DNA from 2 places in the Promicromonospora xylanilytica genome. Region 2 is predicted to be linked to the other one. Evidence: predicted binding sites of a transcription regulator. Region 2 holds the regulator's gene; the other holds the start of a gene.

Evidence for each region. Region 2 encodes LexA, which represses DNA repair genes until DNA is damaged. Its sites were predicted from a motif close to TCGAACANNTGTTCGA; they were not measured.
Region 1: ruvA (Holliday junction branch migration protein RuvA) is a predicted target of LexA. The motif match lies at 4,396-4,411, and genes of this name have one in related genera.

The regions. Positions count from the first base shown of each region.
Region 1 covers NZ_BAAGRP010000007.1:542,186-549,842, forward strand. The annotation lists gene secF (protein translocase subunit SecF) at 1-16, opposite strand, end outside; gene secD (protein translocase subunit SecD) at 16-1,914, opposite strand; gene yajC (preprotein translocase subunit YajC) at 1,996-2,439, opposite strand; gene ruvB (Holliday junction branch migration DNA helicase RuvB) at 2,580-3,671, opposite strand; gene ruvA (Holliday junction branch migration protein RuvA) at 3,664-4,293, opposite strand; gene ruvC (crossover junction endodeoxyribonuclease RuvC) at 4,498-5,064, opposite strand; gene ACYVK7_RS10240 (YebC/PmpR family DNA-binding transcriptional regulator) at 5,140-5,898, opposite strand; gene pdxT (pyridoxal 5'-phosphate synthase glutaminase subunit PdxT) at 5,967-6,632, opposite strand; gene ACYVK7_RS10250 (NUDIX hydrolase) at 6,649-7,290, opposite strand; gene hrpB (ATP-dependent helicase HrpB) at 7,505-7,657, opposite strand, start outside.
Region 2 covers NZ_BAAGRP010000074.1:138,473-146,129, forward strand. The annotation lists gene ACYVK7_RS23525 (ATP-dependent DNA helicase) at 1-1,097, shown strand, start outside; gene ACYVK7_RS23530 (L-lactate dehydrogenase) at 1,108-2,097, shown strand; gene lexA (transcriptional repressor LexA) at 2,185-3,000, opposite strand; gene ACYVK7_RS23540 (LysM peptidoglycan-binding domain-containing protein) at 3,191-3,637, shown strand; gene nrdR (transcriptional regulator NrdR) at 3,758-4,228, shown strand; gene ACYVK7_RS23550 (DUF5302 domain-containing protein) at 4,374-4,610, shown strand; gene betC (choline-sulfatase) at 4,753-6,264, opposite strand; gene ACYVK7_RS23560 (sugar phosphate isomerase/epimerase family protein) at 6,257-7,108, opposite strand; gene ACYVK7_RS23565 (ABC transporter substrate-binding protein) at 7,101-7,657, opposite strand, start outside.

The sequences.
Region 1 (7,657 bases), on a different contig from region 2:
AGCCGCCGCTAGCCATCAGTGCTTCTCCTCGTTCTGAGCCGCTTCGGCGGCAGCCTTGCGCTCGGCGGCACGCCGCTCCGCGATAGTCATCCTGCGGCCGTCCTCGGTGACGCGCGGCGCCGAGGCGACCGACTGCGCCGAGACCAGCTCACGCTCCCGGCCCGGCGTCCCCGCGTCGGGGGTGCCGGCGGCCACGGGCTTCGGGCCGGAGAACTGCCCGGCGCCCCGGTAGCGCGGCTCGACGTCGAGGCGGTCGGCCGACAGACCGGACGCCTTGTGGCCGTCGCGGAAGAACGGGACCTTGGCCAGGAGCTCCATGACCGGGTGGGTGAACCAGATGACCACCATGACGTCGATGATCGTGGTCAGACCGAGCGTGAACGCGAAGCCGCGCACGCCACCGACCGTCATGAAGTACAGGATCACCGCCGACAGCAGGTTCACGGCCTTCGCCGCGTAGATGGTGCGCCGTGCGCGGAGCCAGCCACGCTGGACGGCGAGCCGGAGCGAGCGGCCGTCACGCAGCTCGTCCCGGATACGTTCGAAGTACACGATGAACGAGTCGGCCGTGAAGCCGATGGCCACGATCAGACCCGCGATACCCGGCAGGGAAAGGCGATAGCCCATGCCCCAGCTCAGCAGGGCGATCACGACGTAGGTCATGGCACCCGCGACGACGAGCGACAGCACCGTCAGCAGACCGAGCGAGCGGTACTGGAACAGCGAGTAGACGACGACCAGCGCCAGACCGATGAGGCCGGCGAACAGACCGCGCTGGAGCTGCTCGGAACCCAGGGTGGCCGAGATCTGGTTCTGGCCGTTCACGTCGAACGTCAGCGGCAGCGAACCGAAGCTCAGCTGGTTGGCCAGCGTGGCCGCCGAGTCCCGGGTGAAGGAGCCGGAGATGACCGCCTGACCGTTCGTGATCGGCACGTTGCTGCTCGGCGCGGAGACGATCAGGCCGTCCAGCACGATGGCGAACTGGTTGCGCGGGGGCTCCAGCGGCGTCAGGCGCTCCGTGGTCTCCCGGAACTTCGTGGTGCCCTCCGAGTCGAAGTCGAGGGTGACGCCCCACTCGTTCGAGACGGTGCCGTTCGCACCGGGCACCAGGCCGGAGGTGGCCGTGGTCAGGTCCGTACCGTCCACCTCGACGGGACCGAGGATGTACTTGGCCGCGCCGGTCTGGTCGCACGTGACGAGCACACGGTCGGGGTGGTCGCCGCCACCGCCCTGGAGGTTCTTCGGGTCGGTGCAGTCGAGCTGGTCGAAGAGCTGCTGGACCGACGGCGTGATCTGGGCCAGGTCGCTCGGGTCCGTCGGGTCGACGTCCTTGGCCTCCTCGACCGCCTTCTTCTCGAGCTCTTCCCGGCTCTGCCCGCCCGTGGCCTCGTCGCCCCCGGCGTTCTCGTCGCCCTTGGCGTTCTCGTCACCCTTGGCGCCGGCGTCGTCGCCGTTGCCCTCCGGTTCGGCGGACGGCTGGGCCGTCGCCTGCGGGGCGCCATAGGTCAGGACCGGGCGGAACTTCATCTGCGCGGCCTTCGAGATCAGCGCGATGGTCTCGTCGTCGACCTCGCCGGGGATCTCGACCACGATCTGGTTGCTGCCCTGGCTCGCGATCTCGGCCTCGGTGACGCCGTTGGCGTCCACTCGCTGCCTGATGACACCGATGGCCTCTTCCATGGCCTCCGGAGTCACCTCGGACCCGTCGGAAGTGACGGCCTGCAGGATGATCTGGGTGCCGCCCTGCAGGTCGAGTGCGAGGCCGGGAGCCAGGCTCGCGCCGTCAGGATTATCGCTCGACTTTCCGTCGAGCTGCCAACCAGCCAAGAGGGCGCCGAAGGGCAGCAGGATCGTCAGGATCGTCAGGAGCACGATCGTGCGAACCGGCCGCGAGCGCCGGGTGTCAGTCGCCAACGTCTGTCTCTTCTCGTGTGCGCGCCGGGGTACGTCCGACGCGGGTTCGGCGCCGCCCGGGTTCACCGGACGGCGCGGCCGTCACTTGCCGTCCGCGTCAGCGTCCCGTCGCTGCTGATCCCGGTACTCGCGCTGGGCGGTGTCCAGGTCTGACAGGTCGTCGGGAACGTCCGTCGCGTCGGGGCTGATCGTACTTGCCGTTTCGCCCTTCTCTGTGACGTCGGACTCATCGGCCGCGTCGTCGGTGTCCTCGTCGGCGGCGACGGGCTCCTCGACCTTCTTGGCGATGGCGGCGCGGAGCCACGTGGTGGGGCTGCCCGGGAAGGACTCGATGGTCACCTGGTCGGTCTCGTCGTCGACGTCGATCACGGTGCCGATCATGCCCGAGGCGGTCATGACCTTGGTCCCGACGGTGATGTTGTTGCGGAACTCCGCTGCCTCACGCTGCTGCTTGCGCGTACGGGAGGACATGAAGAACATCACCGCGAGCAGGATCGCGATGAGGATGAGCATTGTGGGGTCCACGGGGATGGTCCTGTTCGATTGCTGGGTCGGATGTGCTGCACTCACGTGCGTCGCGCAAGTACGACGAGGATCCAACCCAGTGTAGTGCTCGGGGTCGAATCCTCGGGCGCCCCCCTCCGAGGGGCACCACAGGAACAACGTCAGGGGTCGAGCAAAGTTCCCGAGTCCGGGATGTCGGGGCCGCGTCCGGCGGGCTGCGCGGGCGGGGTGAGCCCCAGGTGCTCCCAGGCGGCGGGGGTCGCGACGCGGCCGCGTGGGGTGCGGCCGACCAGCCCCTCGCGCACCAGGTAGGGCTCGGCGACCGTCTCGACGGTCTCCGCCTCCTCGCCCACCGTCATGGCCAGCGTGCTGAGACCGACGGGACCGCCGCCGAACCTGGTGCACAGCGCGGTGAGCACGGCGCGGTCGAGGCGGTCCAGGCCGATGGGATCGACCTCGTAGACCTCCAGCGCGGACCTCGCCGCGTGCAGGTCGAGGCGTCCGTCGCCGCGCACCTGCGCCCAGTCGCGCACACGCCGCAGGAGCCGGTTGGCGATGCGGGGCGTACCGCGCGAACGGCCTGCGATCTCGTGCGCCGCCGCATGCTCCAGGTGCACGCCGAGCAGCCCGGAGGAGCGCAGGATCACGCGCTCCAGCTCCTCGGGCGAGTAGTAGTCCATGTGCCCGGTGAACCCGAAGCGGTCCCGCAGCGGGGCGGGCAGCAGGCCGGAGCGGGTGGTGGCGCCCACGACGGTGAACCGTGGCAGCGCGAGCGGGATGGCCGAGGCGCCTGCGCCCTTGCCGACGATGACGTCGACCCGGAAGTCCTCCATCGCGACGTACAGCAGCTCCTCGGCGGGGCGGGCCAGGCGGTGGATCTCGTCGATGAACAGCACGTCACCCTCCTCCAGGGAGGACAGGACGGCGGCCAGGTCGCCCGCGTGCTGGATGGCCGGGCCGCTGGTGAGCCGCATGTGCGACTCCAGCTCGCCGGAGATGATCATGGCCAGGGTGGTCTTGCCGAGCCCCGGCGGGCCGGACAGCAGCACGTGGTCGGGCGGGTTGCCGCGCGCGATGGCAGCCTGCAGCACGAGGGAGAGCTGGTCGCGCACCACCCGCTGGCCGACGAAGTCGTCGAGCCGCTTGGGGCGCAGGGCGGCCTCTGCGGCGCGCTCGATCTCGTCGGCGCTCGGCGTGACGATCCGGTCCCGCTCGCCGGTGGAGCCCGCGCCGGTGGTCGAGACCTCAGCCACGGTGGCCACCCAGCAGACGCAGCGCGGAGCGGAGCGTGGTGGCGACCTCGTCGGCGGCCACCGCGTCGGTCCCCGCCTCGGCCAGCACCTTCGCGACGGCGTCGTCGGCCTGCTTGGCGGGCCAGCCCAGGCCGGCGAGGGCTTCCACCACGCGCTCGGAGTGGTCGCCTGCAGCCGTCTCCGTCGGCGACGCCTCTGCGGTGCCGGGCAGGACCCCGGACGGCGGTCCCAGCCGGTCGGCCAGCTCCAGGACTATGCGCTGGGCGCCCTTCTTGCCGATGCCGGGTACGCGGGTCAGCGCGGCGAGATCCTCGCCGGCGACGGCGCGGCGCAGCGCGTCCGGTGTGTGCACGGCGAGCATCGCGAGCGCGAGGCGCGGCCCGACGCCGGAAACGGTCTGCACCACCTCGAACACGTCGCGCTCGTCGGGGTCGCCGAACCCGTACAGCGTCATCGAGTCCTCGCGGACCACCATGCTGGTCGCCACCCCGGCCGTCTCGCCGACGCGCAGCCCGGCAAGCGTGGTGGGCGTGGCGTGCACGAGGTAGCCGACGCCGCCGACGTCGACCACCGCTCGGTCGAGGCCCACGTGGGCAACGGTTCCCGTCAGCGAGGCGATCACGGGCTCCCCCTTCTGTGCGTCACTCGTACGGTGGGTCACCGTGCGTCCGGACAACGTCGACGCCCTGGGCCTCTTCGAGGCGCTGGACCCACCAGGGTCCGATCGAACGTTCGTGCGAGCAGCCTAACAAGCCGGATGGCACCGCCGAGGGGGCCACGCCGCGAACCCCGACGGCGGACCAGCGGAGAGCCGGCGGCAGACGCCCTAGCGGCGGGTGCGCTGCTTGGCCGCCTGTTCCGCGGCCGCCCAGGCCCGCTGCGCCGGGGTGAGCTCGTGCCGGTCCCCGCCCTGCAGGGCACCGGCCGGCCGCCACAAGTGGCAGACCGCGAGGGCCAGCGCGTCGGCTGCGTCGGCGGGGCGGGGCGCCTCGTCGAGGTCGAGGATGCGGGTGACCATGGTCGCCACCTGGGCCTTGTCGGCCCGGCCGGAACCGGTCACCGCCGCCTTCACCTCTGACGGCGTGTGCAGCGCGACGGGCACGCCCCGACGGGCCGCTGCCACCATGGCCAGGCCCGCCGCCTGGGCGGTCCCCATCACCGTGCCGACGTTGTGCTGCGCGAACACGCGCTCGACCGCCACGACGTCGGGTACGTGCTCCTCCAGCCACGCGTCCAGACCGTCGGCGATCTTCAGCAGACGCAGGTCGGTGGACAGGTCCGCGTCGGAGCGGATCACGCCGACTGCGACCATGCGGGCCCGCCGGCCGGGCAGGGAGTCCACCACACCGACACCGCACCGGGTCAGGCCAGGGTCAACTCCGAGAACGCGCATGGCGTCACGTTCTCACGTCGCCGGCGCCCGGCCCGACAGGCTCGACGAGCGAGGCCCTGACCCGCCGCCGGGACGTCACTCGTCGTCGAGCGCCGCCATGACCTCGTCGCTCGCGTCGAAGTTCGCGTAGACGTTCTGCACGTCGTCGCTGTCCTCGAGCGAGTCGATCAGGCGCATGATCTTGCGGGCGCCCTCGACGTCCACCTCGACCTGCATCGACGGGTGGAAGATCACGTCGGCCGAGTCGTACTCGATGCCGGCCTCCTGGATGGCCGTACGCACGGGCACCAGGTCGGTCGCCTCGGTGAGCACCTCGATGACCTCACCCTGGTCGGTGACGTCCTCGGCCCCCGCCTCGAGCGCCGCGAGCATGACCTCGTCCTCGCCCACGCCGTCGGCCTTCGGCACCACGATCAGGCCCTTGCGGGAGAACAGGTACGAGACCGAGCCCGGGTCGGCAAGGTTGCCGCCGTTCCGGCTGAACGCCAGGCGCACCTCGGAGGCCGCACGGTTCTTGTTGTCGGTGAGGCACTCCACCAGGACGGCGATGCCGTTGGTGCCGTAGCCCTCGTACATGATCGTCTGGTAGTCGACGGCGTCGGCGCCCTCGCCGGAACCACGCTTCACCGCACGGTCGATGTTGTCGTTCGGGACCGACGACTTCTTCGCCTTCTGCACCGCGTCGAACAGCGTCGGGTTACCGGCGAGGTCGCCACCACCCGTACGTGCCGCGACCTCGATGTTCTTGATCAGCTTCGCGAAGAGCTTGCCGCGCTTGGCATCGATCGCGGCCTTCTTGTGCTTGGTCGTGGCCCACTTGGAGTGACCTGACATACCTCTACCTGACTCCTTGCATTTGCGATGGCATCTTCAATGGCGTCGAACGGTAGCGGGGAAACCGCTCAGCCGCCCGCGACCATGCTGACGAACAGCCCGTGCACACGCGTGTCCCCCGTGATCTCAGGGTGAAATGCGGTGGCGAGCAACGGCCCCTGCCGTGCTGCGACGATCCTACCGGCGGCCGCCACGGGCCGTCCCTGCGTATCCACAGCCGGTATGCGCGCCAGCACCTCGACGTCCCGGCCGGCCTCCTCGATCCAGGGAGCGCGGATGAAAGCGGTGCGCACCGGGCCGCCCGGCTGCCCAGCGGCCGCTGGAGCACCTCCGGGTTCGGAGAGGCCCGCGAACTCGAGGTCGGTCTCGAACGAGTCGACCTGCCGCCCGAACGCGTTGCGCCGCACGACCACGTCCATGCCGCCGACGGTCTGCTGGTCGGCGGTGCCGTCCAGGATCCGGTCCGCGAGCAGGATCATCCCCGCGCACGAGCCGTAGACCGGCAGACCCTCCTTGATCCGGGCCTGCAGCAGGTCGCCCAGCTCGAAGATGCGCAGCAGCTTGTCGATGGTCGTGGACTCCCCGCCGGGGAGCACGAGCCCGTCCACGGCCGCCAGCTCGGCCGGACGCCGCACGGTCACCGCCCGCGCGCCGACGGACTCCAGGACGGTCAGGTGTTCACGGACGTCGCCCTGCAGGGCGAGGACTCCGACGGTCGGGGTTGTCACAACCATCCATCCTACGTCCGGCTCAGTCGTCGAGCTGCTCGCCCAGGTGGCGCACGTCGCCGTCCCACCCCGCCACGAGGTGGTCGACGACGTCAGGGAGCTCGGGCGGGAACACCTCCAGCGGCTGCTCGCGCAGCTCGGCCGGCGTCAGCCACGCCATCTCGTCGAGCAGCTCCCGCTCGGCTGCGGTCCAGCCGTCGGCCGTCACCTCGACGGCGTCCGGCGTCCGGGCGAGGTAGAAGACCTCGTACTGGCGGCACGTCTCGGCGTAGAACTCGAAGATGCCCGTCCGCGTGAGCACCGGGCCGACAAGGTCGTCGGCGTCCAGCGCGATGCCCACCTCCTCACGGGTCTCGCGCAGCGCGGCCTCGACCGGGGTCTCCCCTGGATCGATCCCGCCGCCGATCGTGAACCACCAGGACCGCTCCGGCTGGTTCACGTCGTGCCCGCGCATCACGAGCACCCGCCCGGCGTCGTCGACCAGGATGACGCGCGCCGCCGAGCGCTCGCGCATACCGTCCGGGCCGAGCACCCAGTCGTCCCCGAGGGACGTGGTGCCGGGGCCGTCAGCCTGCACGGCGGCCGTCACCAGCCGTGCCCCGCCGGGCGGCCGGGCGCCGTCCTCTCCTCGATGGTGATCAGAGCCGTCGCTACGCCAGGTCATGCCGACGACGATACGTTCGCGCCCGGGTAATGTCCCGCACCGGACGCCCCTCAGAAGCCCAGGTCCCTGAGCCACGCCAGCAGGTCGTCCTCCCTCCGCTGCGCGGTGCCGGGCTGCCAGGACCCGAGCTCGCGCGCGTCCCCCCTGACTCAGCCCTGGTTGCGCAGGGCGTCGTCCCTGAGCCGCGGGCGTCGTGCACCCTGACCCGCGCGGTTCACCGGCGAGGTTTGGCCCGGGTGGTCGGGACGGCGCTCAGCGGGTCCTCCGGCCACGGATGGCGGGGGTAGCGGGCGCGCAGGTCGGCCCGGACCTGGGGGTAGCCCTGCCTCCAGAAGGAGGCGAGATCGCTCGTGATCGCGACCGGGCG
Region 2 (7,657 bases):
CGGCCGAGCGGTTCCCCACCGGCCTGCCGGACGAGCTGCGGACGGCCGTCGGCGCGGTGCGGGACGCGGCGCGCGAGGTGCTGAGCACGCTCAAGCCGGACACCGCCGGCGGAAAGGGCCAGGCCCAGGGCCAGCCCGAGCCGGGGCTCAAGATGGCGCAGGGGGCGATGCTCCAGCTGTTCGAGACGGCCGAGCGCATGGCGTTCCAGGACACGAGCGCCGACGTGCTGTGGTGCTCGCGCCCCGACAACGGCTGGGGCGGGTTCGGCGACAACGTGACCCGCCTGCACGCGGCACCGCTCCACGTCGCCGGCCTGATCCGCACGCACCTGCTGGGCGAGGCGACCGGCGTCTTCACGTCGGCGACTCTGGCGCTGGGCGGCACGTTCGAGCCGGTGGCGGGCACGCTGGGCCTCAAGGGCGAGGACGCCCCGCCGTGGCGGGGACTGGACGCGGGCAGCCCGTTCGACTACCCGCGCCAGGGCATCCTGTACACGGCGCGGCACCTGCCGGCGCCCGGCCGCGAGCCCACGACGGAGGCACAGCTCGACGAGATCGCCGAGCTCATCACGGCGGCGGGCGGCCGTACGCTCGGCCTCTTCTCGTCCCGGCGTGCGGCCAACGCGGCCGCCGAGGCGATGCGGGAGCGGCTGGACTTCCCGATCCTGGCGCAGGGCGACGACCAGCTGCCCACGCTCGTGCGCCAGTTCGCCGACGACCCGACCGCCTGCCTGTTCGGCACGCTGTCGCTGTGGCAGGGCGTCGACGTGCCGGGGCCGTCGTGCCAGCTCGTGCTCATCGACCGCATCCCGTTCCCCCGCCCCGACGACCCGGTCAAGGCGGCCCGAGCCCGGGCCGTCGAGCAGGCCGGGGGCAACGGGTTCATGGCGGTGTCCGCACAGCACGCCGCGCTGCTGCTCGCACAGGGGGCCGGGCGTCTCGTGCGGAGCATGGACGACCGCGGGGTGGTCGCGGTCCTGGACCCGCGGCTCGCGACCGCGCGGTACGCGTCGTTCCTGACCCGGTCGATGCCCGGGTTCTGGCCCACCACGGATCCAGCACTCGTTCGCGCCGCGCTCGCCCGGCTCGACACATAGCCTGGAACACATGGCAGCCCACCCGGACGTCCAGGACACGGAGCCGTCAGGTTCCCGTACCACCAAGCTGGCCGTCGTGGGCGCGGGGGCGGTCGGTTCGACCCTCGCCTTCGCGGCACTCACCCGAGGTTCGGCCCGCACGATCGCCCTGCACGACGTGAACCGGGCCAAGGTCGAGGCGGAGGTGCTCGACCTGCGGCACGGCCTGATGTTCACGTCGCAGGCGCAGGTCGAGGGCTCCGACGACGTGGCGGTCTGCGCGGGGGCGGACGTCGTCGTCGTGACCGCCGGGGCGAAGCAGAAGCCCGGGCAGACCCGAACCGACCTCGCCGAGGCGACCATCGGGCTGATGCACCAGATCCTGCCGGGGTTGGTGGAGGTGGCGCCCGACGCCACGTATCTGATGGTGACCAATCCCGTGGACGTGGTGACCTACGCGGCCCTCCAGATCTCCGGCCTGCCGCGGGAGCGACTGTTCGGCAGCGGTACCGTCCTGGACTCCTCGCGGCTGCGCGTCGTCCTCGCCGAGCGCTGCGGTGTGGCCGTCGGGAACGTGCACGCGTACATCGCCGGGGAGCACGGCGACTCCGAGATCGCGCTGTGGAGCTCCGCCACGATCGGCGGCGTCCCGTTGCTGGACTGGGTGCCGCTCGGCGACAGGCCGCCGATCGACGCCGCCGTGCGCGCGGAGGTGCACCGCGAGGTGGTCGACTCGGCCTACCGGATCATCGCGGGCAAGGGGGCGACCAACTACGCCGTCGGCCTGGCCGCGACCCGCATCATCGAGGCGGTCCTCAAGGACGAACGCCGGATCATGCCGGTGTCGTCGTTGCTGGACGACTATCACGGCATCGGTGACGTCTGTCTGTCCGTGCCGTCCCGCGTCGACCGGCGCGGGGTCACCGACAACGTGCGGGTCCCGCTGTCCGACGACGAGCTGACGGGCCTGCGCGCCTCGGCGGACAGCGTGCGAGCGGTCCAGAAGCGCTTCGGCTTCTAGGGGCGTGCCCGGGCGGCGAGAACGGGGTGGTGTTCCTGCTGTGGACCCAGCAGGAACACCACCCCGTTCTCCATCGGCTGTGCAGCCCTAGAGGCTGCGCAGGACCGCGACCACGCGGCCCAGAACCTGAGCCTCGTCGCCCGGGATGGGTTCGTAGGCGGGGTTCTGGGGCAGCAGGAACACGTGCCCGTCCGTCTGCTTGAACGTCTTGACCGTCGCCTCGCCATCGATCATGGCCGCGACGATCTCACCCTGCTCGGCGACGTTCTGGCGCCGCACGACGACCCAGTCCCCGTCGCAGATCGCCGCGTCGACCATCGAGTCGCCGGCGACCTTGAGGAGGAACAGCTCGCCGTCGCCGACCAGCTGACGGGGGAGCGGAAAGACGTCCTCCACGACCTGCTCGGCCAGGATGGGGCCACCGGCCGCGATCCGGCCGACCAGCGGCACGTACGACGGCGGCGGGGTGCTCGCGTCGTCAGGTACCGAGCCGCCCCAGTGGACCTGGCCGCTACGCCGCGGCTCGGGCCAGTGGATCTCGCCGCGGCTCGGCTTGTCGACCTGGTCCGCCAGGGGCTCGACGAGCTCCATCGCACGCGGTCGGTTCGGGTCGCGACGCAGAAAGCCCTTCTTCTCGAGCATCTGGAGCTGGTGCTTGACGCTCGACGGGCTGGCCAGCCCGACCGCCTCGCCGATCTCGCGCATCGACGGCGGGTAGCCCCGCGTCTCGAACGACTGCCGGATCGTGTCCAGCACGAGGCGCTGCCGCTCGGTGAGGCGGTCCGTCGGTGAGATCGCGTGCACGTCGGCGACCGCCTTGTCGCCCGGCGCGTCCAGCGTGGCGACGCCCGAGAGTGCCGTGTCGACGGCTCTCGTGTCGCTGGTCCCGTCCCGTCCCGTCATGCCCGTGCCCCTCCCGTTCCGACAAATGTTCTCCTCTGCGCGACCCACTCTAGATCACAAACCCGCTCGGCTCAAACGAATGTTCGAGCGTGTCTCGACATCGACGGTGTCCCGTGCTACACAATGGTACGGGCGTTCGACGAACGTTTGTATGAACGGCAAGAACTCAGTCACTCTTCGAGGAGGGGCCATGGGGGACGTGATCCCGTTGCGGCAGTACACCCCGACGTATGGGCAGGCGTACGCGCCGACGTACGGCCGGGCGCTCGCGCCGGCGGCCGGACCGGTAGTGCACCGGGCGTATCCGCCGGCCCGGGCGCGAACGATCGCGGACCGGCTCGGCGTGGCAGGCCTGCGGCTCACCCGGCGAGGCCGGGTGGCGCTCGTGCTGCTGGCCATGCTCCTGCTCGCGCCGATGATCACCTGGGGTGCCACGGCGGTGGCGAGCGCCCCTGGCGAACCGACGGAGGTCCGGGTGCACGCGGTGCAGCCGGGGGAGACCCTCTGGGGCTTCGCCCGAGAGATCGCGGAGCCTGGTGAGGACGTGCGGCACGCCGTCGGGCGGCTCCAGGAGCTGAACCAGATGTCGTCGGGCGCTCTACGGGTCGGAGAGCTGTTGCTCCTTCCCAAGGAGTGACCGGAGGCCTCGATTCGTCGTCAAATGCTGCGGCGATGTTGCATGAGGGTGGTTTGCCCGCTTACCGTCGGGACGCGACCGGAGGCCTCCGGTCCGTGGTCGACCCACGCAGGAGTGAGCATGCACTGCCCGTTCTGTCGCCACGCCGACTCGCGCGTAGTGGACTCACGGACCGCCGACGACGGCCTGTCGATCCGGCGCCGACGGCAGTGCCCGAACTGCAACCGCCGGTTCACCACCGTCGAGACCGCCAGCCTGTCCGTGGTCAAGCGCTCCGGCGCCACCGAGCCGTTCAGCCGCGACAAGGTCGCCGCGGGCGTGCGCAAGGCGTGCCAGGGGCGGCCGGTGAGCGATGACGACCTCGCCATCCTGGCCCAGCGCGTCGAGGAGACCCTTCGCAGCAACGGCAGCGCCGAGATCGACGCGTACGAGGTGGGTCTCGCGATCCTCGGCCCCCTGCGGGAGCTCGACGAGGTGGCCTATCTCCGGTTCGCGAGCGTCTACCAGTCGTTCGACTCGCTCGAGGACTTCGAGAGCGCGATCACCTCGCTCCGTGCCGAGCGTGCCGAGCGGGCCGCCGCGCAGGCCTGACGGCGCACGGGCGGCCGTATGGGCGCCGGCGTGCCCAGGCCGGGGTCGCCCGCGAAAAATGTTGGCACCCACGTGTGCCGTAGTGCAGGCTGAGCGGACGACGGACCCGATCGAGGGACCCCCGGAACAAGAGGAGGTGATCGGTGTGACGGACGAGAAGCCCACTACCGAGGCGGCCGAGGCGGCCGAGACCCAGGGCGCCGAGGAGCCCAAGGTGGCGACGGCGCCGAGCTCGGACGCCAAGGCGAAGTTCAAGGAGGCGCTGGACCGCAAGAACGCGGCCCGGCACCGGACCGCCGCGGGCGACGTGAATACCGGTGCGGTGCACGGTTCGGAGACGACCGGCCCCGTGCAGAAGATGTTCCGCCGCAAGAGCGGCTGAGCCTCGGTGGTAGGGGCCGCCGACCTGGTGAACGACCAGGTCGGCGGCCTTCGTCGTACTCATGTGGCACCGGGAGGAAGCCGGTGCGATGCTCACCGAGTCCTGGGCTCCCAGGAGAGCCGCACGAGCGACATTCGCGTTCCTAGGTCTCTCGCCAGTACTGGGTGAAGATCCCCGGTGACGGGTCGTAGGCCCAGACCGTCCCTGTGGCGGCCATGGCGCTCCGAACCAGCCGCCGGTCGGCGAGGCTCCGCCGGATCCTGCGTTCGATGTCGTCCGGGTCGAAGCGACTGAGGATGTCGGCACGTGCCCTGGCGACCGCGTCCGCGTACCGGGGGTCGCCGGCGAGGTCATGCCTCTCATCGGGGTCGGTCGAGAGATCGAACAGCTGGTGACCGTGGCCGTGCACGTAGACGTACTTGAGATCCCCTTCGCGGCGCATCCAGCACGGGGCATACACACCCTCCGAGTGATACTCGACGAACACAGGCGCTGCGGGGATCTCCGCGTTGCGCAGCTCGCCGACGAGGCTGCGCCCGTCCTGCCGCACGGGTTCGACGCCCACCAGGTCGCACAAGGTTGACGTCAGGTCCACGAGGGACACCGGAGTCGCGGAGGTGACGCCCTGTGCCTCGACAGGGCCACCGCCGATGATCAGTGGTACCCGGGACGACCACTCGTAGAAGGTTCGCTTCTGGACCATTCCTCGCTCGCCCAGCATGTCGCCATGGTCGCTCGTGAACACGATCACCGTGTCGTCGGCGTGGCCGGTCTCCTCCAGCGTGTCGAGCAGCTCGCCGACCTTGTCGTCGATGTAGGTGACCAGGGCGTAGTAGGCCCGGCGCGTCCGGGCCACCTCCTCCGGGTCGGTGAGGTCCACGCCGTCGACGCCGTGCAGTGCGTCCACCCAGTCGTCCATCGGTGACCGGGGGAGTTCCGGGCTCGCGGGTACTCGCACGGGATCCGTCTCGGCGTCGGCGTACAGGTCCCAGTACTTCTGCGGGGCGAGGAACGGCTCGTGGGGGTGGTGGTACGAAGCCACCAGCAGCCACGGGTCCTGTTCCGGCTCTGTGGCCGGCATCTGCAAGGAACCGCGCCGGGACGTGCGCCGGGAGCGGAGATACTCCAGCGCTCGGTAATGGGCCTCCTCGTCGAACTGCAGCTGCTCGGTCCATTGCACGGGGCCCGAGGTGACGTAGTCGATCGCGATCGGTGGCCCGTCCGGGTTCCCCGGGTGTGCGAACCTGCCGACGGCGTCGCGGTCGGGCGTCCAGGCCAGCGTGCTCGGGAACATGTCGGTGGTGAGCCGCTTGGCGAACCCGTGCACCTGGTCGGCGCCCACGAAGTGCATCTTTCCGGCCAGGGCGGAGTCGTAGCCTGCCGTGGCGAGGTAGTGCGGCAGCATCGGGATGTCCGAGCTGATCGGCGCGGCGTTGTCCCAGGCGGAGTTCGTGGACGCGTACCGCCCGGAGAGCATCGAGCTGCGCGATGGTGAGCACACCGGGACCGGGCAGTATGCGGCGTCGAACCGCACGCCCCGGCGGGCCAGCCGCTCCAGGTTGGGCGTCTGTACCACCGGGTGGCCGTACACGCCGGTGAGGTCTGCGATCATCTGGTCGGCCATGATGACCAGCACGTTCGGACGGTCAGGCACGTCGGGCATCCTCTCGCTCGGTGAGCTGGGTGATCTCGCGAAGTTGCATGGCGGCTGTCCGCATGCCGTCCGGGAACGGAGTGACCGCCGCCAGCTCTCCGATCACCTCGACGACCACGGGTGCTTCCGGCCAGCGGCGTGCGGTTTCCCGGCACAGCCCGGTCACGTCGAACGGGCCGTCCAGCGGAAATGTGCGGTCCCGGTATCCGAGAAGCTGGTTCGTCGGGCGGTGGTTGGCGTTCGAGACCTGTACTGCGAGGACGTCCACGCCGTCGAGGTGCTGCAGGTCCTGGAGGGACTGGCCGGCACGGAAGAAGTGGAAGGAGTCGAGCAGCATCCCGATCACGCCGTCGTTCAGCGCCGTCAGCACGGGTGCGAGCTGGTCCGTACGGCGCAGCACATCGTGATGGCCGATCGGCTCGACGGCGAGCCGCAGGCCGGCGTCCCTTGCGATCGGTAGGGCGCGGCGCAGCCCTGCGGTCACGGTGTCCGAGTCGCCGGCAGGCCGCATGAAAGGCATCACGAAGTAGCCGGCACCCGCTTCTGCGGCGCGGTAGATCTCCGCCCGCATGGCGCCCTCGAGCTCGTCGTCCCACCGCGCGTGCCACCCGTGCAGTGCGGCCGAGGGCGAGACGCCCAGGAGTCGCACGCGGTGCGCGCGCAGCGCGGCGGTGAGGCTGTCCGTGTCCTCCCCGAGGGCCTCCGACGTGAGCTCGACGCTCCCCAGTCCGTACTGCGCGGCGCCCATGATGACCTCGAGCGCGGTCGCCGTCGGAACCGTCTGGTTGTTGATGCCGAGCATGGGCTCGGGCACCGCCTCTCCGGCCAGGGTCGGCTCAGTCATCGAGCACGTCGAGGAACGTCGTGGTGTCGACGTAGTCCTCGGGCTGGAGCTCGGCTCCCTCGAGAGCGCCGATGTCCTCGAACGTCGACTGCATCGTTCCTATCCACCGCAGAACCGTGCCGTCCTGGTAGAGCTTCGCCCACTCGTCGTTCGTGTAGGCCTCGGTCCGGGCATAGAGCGATTCGCACTGCTCCTGGTCCATGTTCTCGGCGATCCGTGGGCAGAAGATGTCCAGGGCGGCATCCGGATCGTTAACGATGTCGGTGTTGGCCTGCTGCCAGGCACGGACCATGCCCTGCACCAGTTCGGGCCGGTCCTCGTAGAACCCGTTGGAGGACACCCAGCCGCCGGAGATCGGCGCGTCCAGGTCGGCGGCGCTGGCGATCAGGTTCGCATCCGGCATGATCTCGGTGACCTGCTGGTCGAACGGTGCCCACAGGGACGCGACGTCCACGCCGCCGGTCACGAAGGTGTTCGCCACGGCCGGCATCTCCAGGTTCACCATCTCGACCTCGTCCCTCGAGATGCCGGCTTGATCCAGGGCGACCT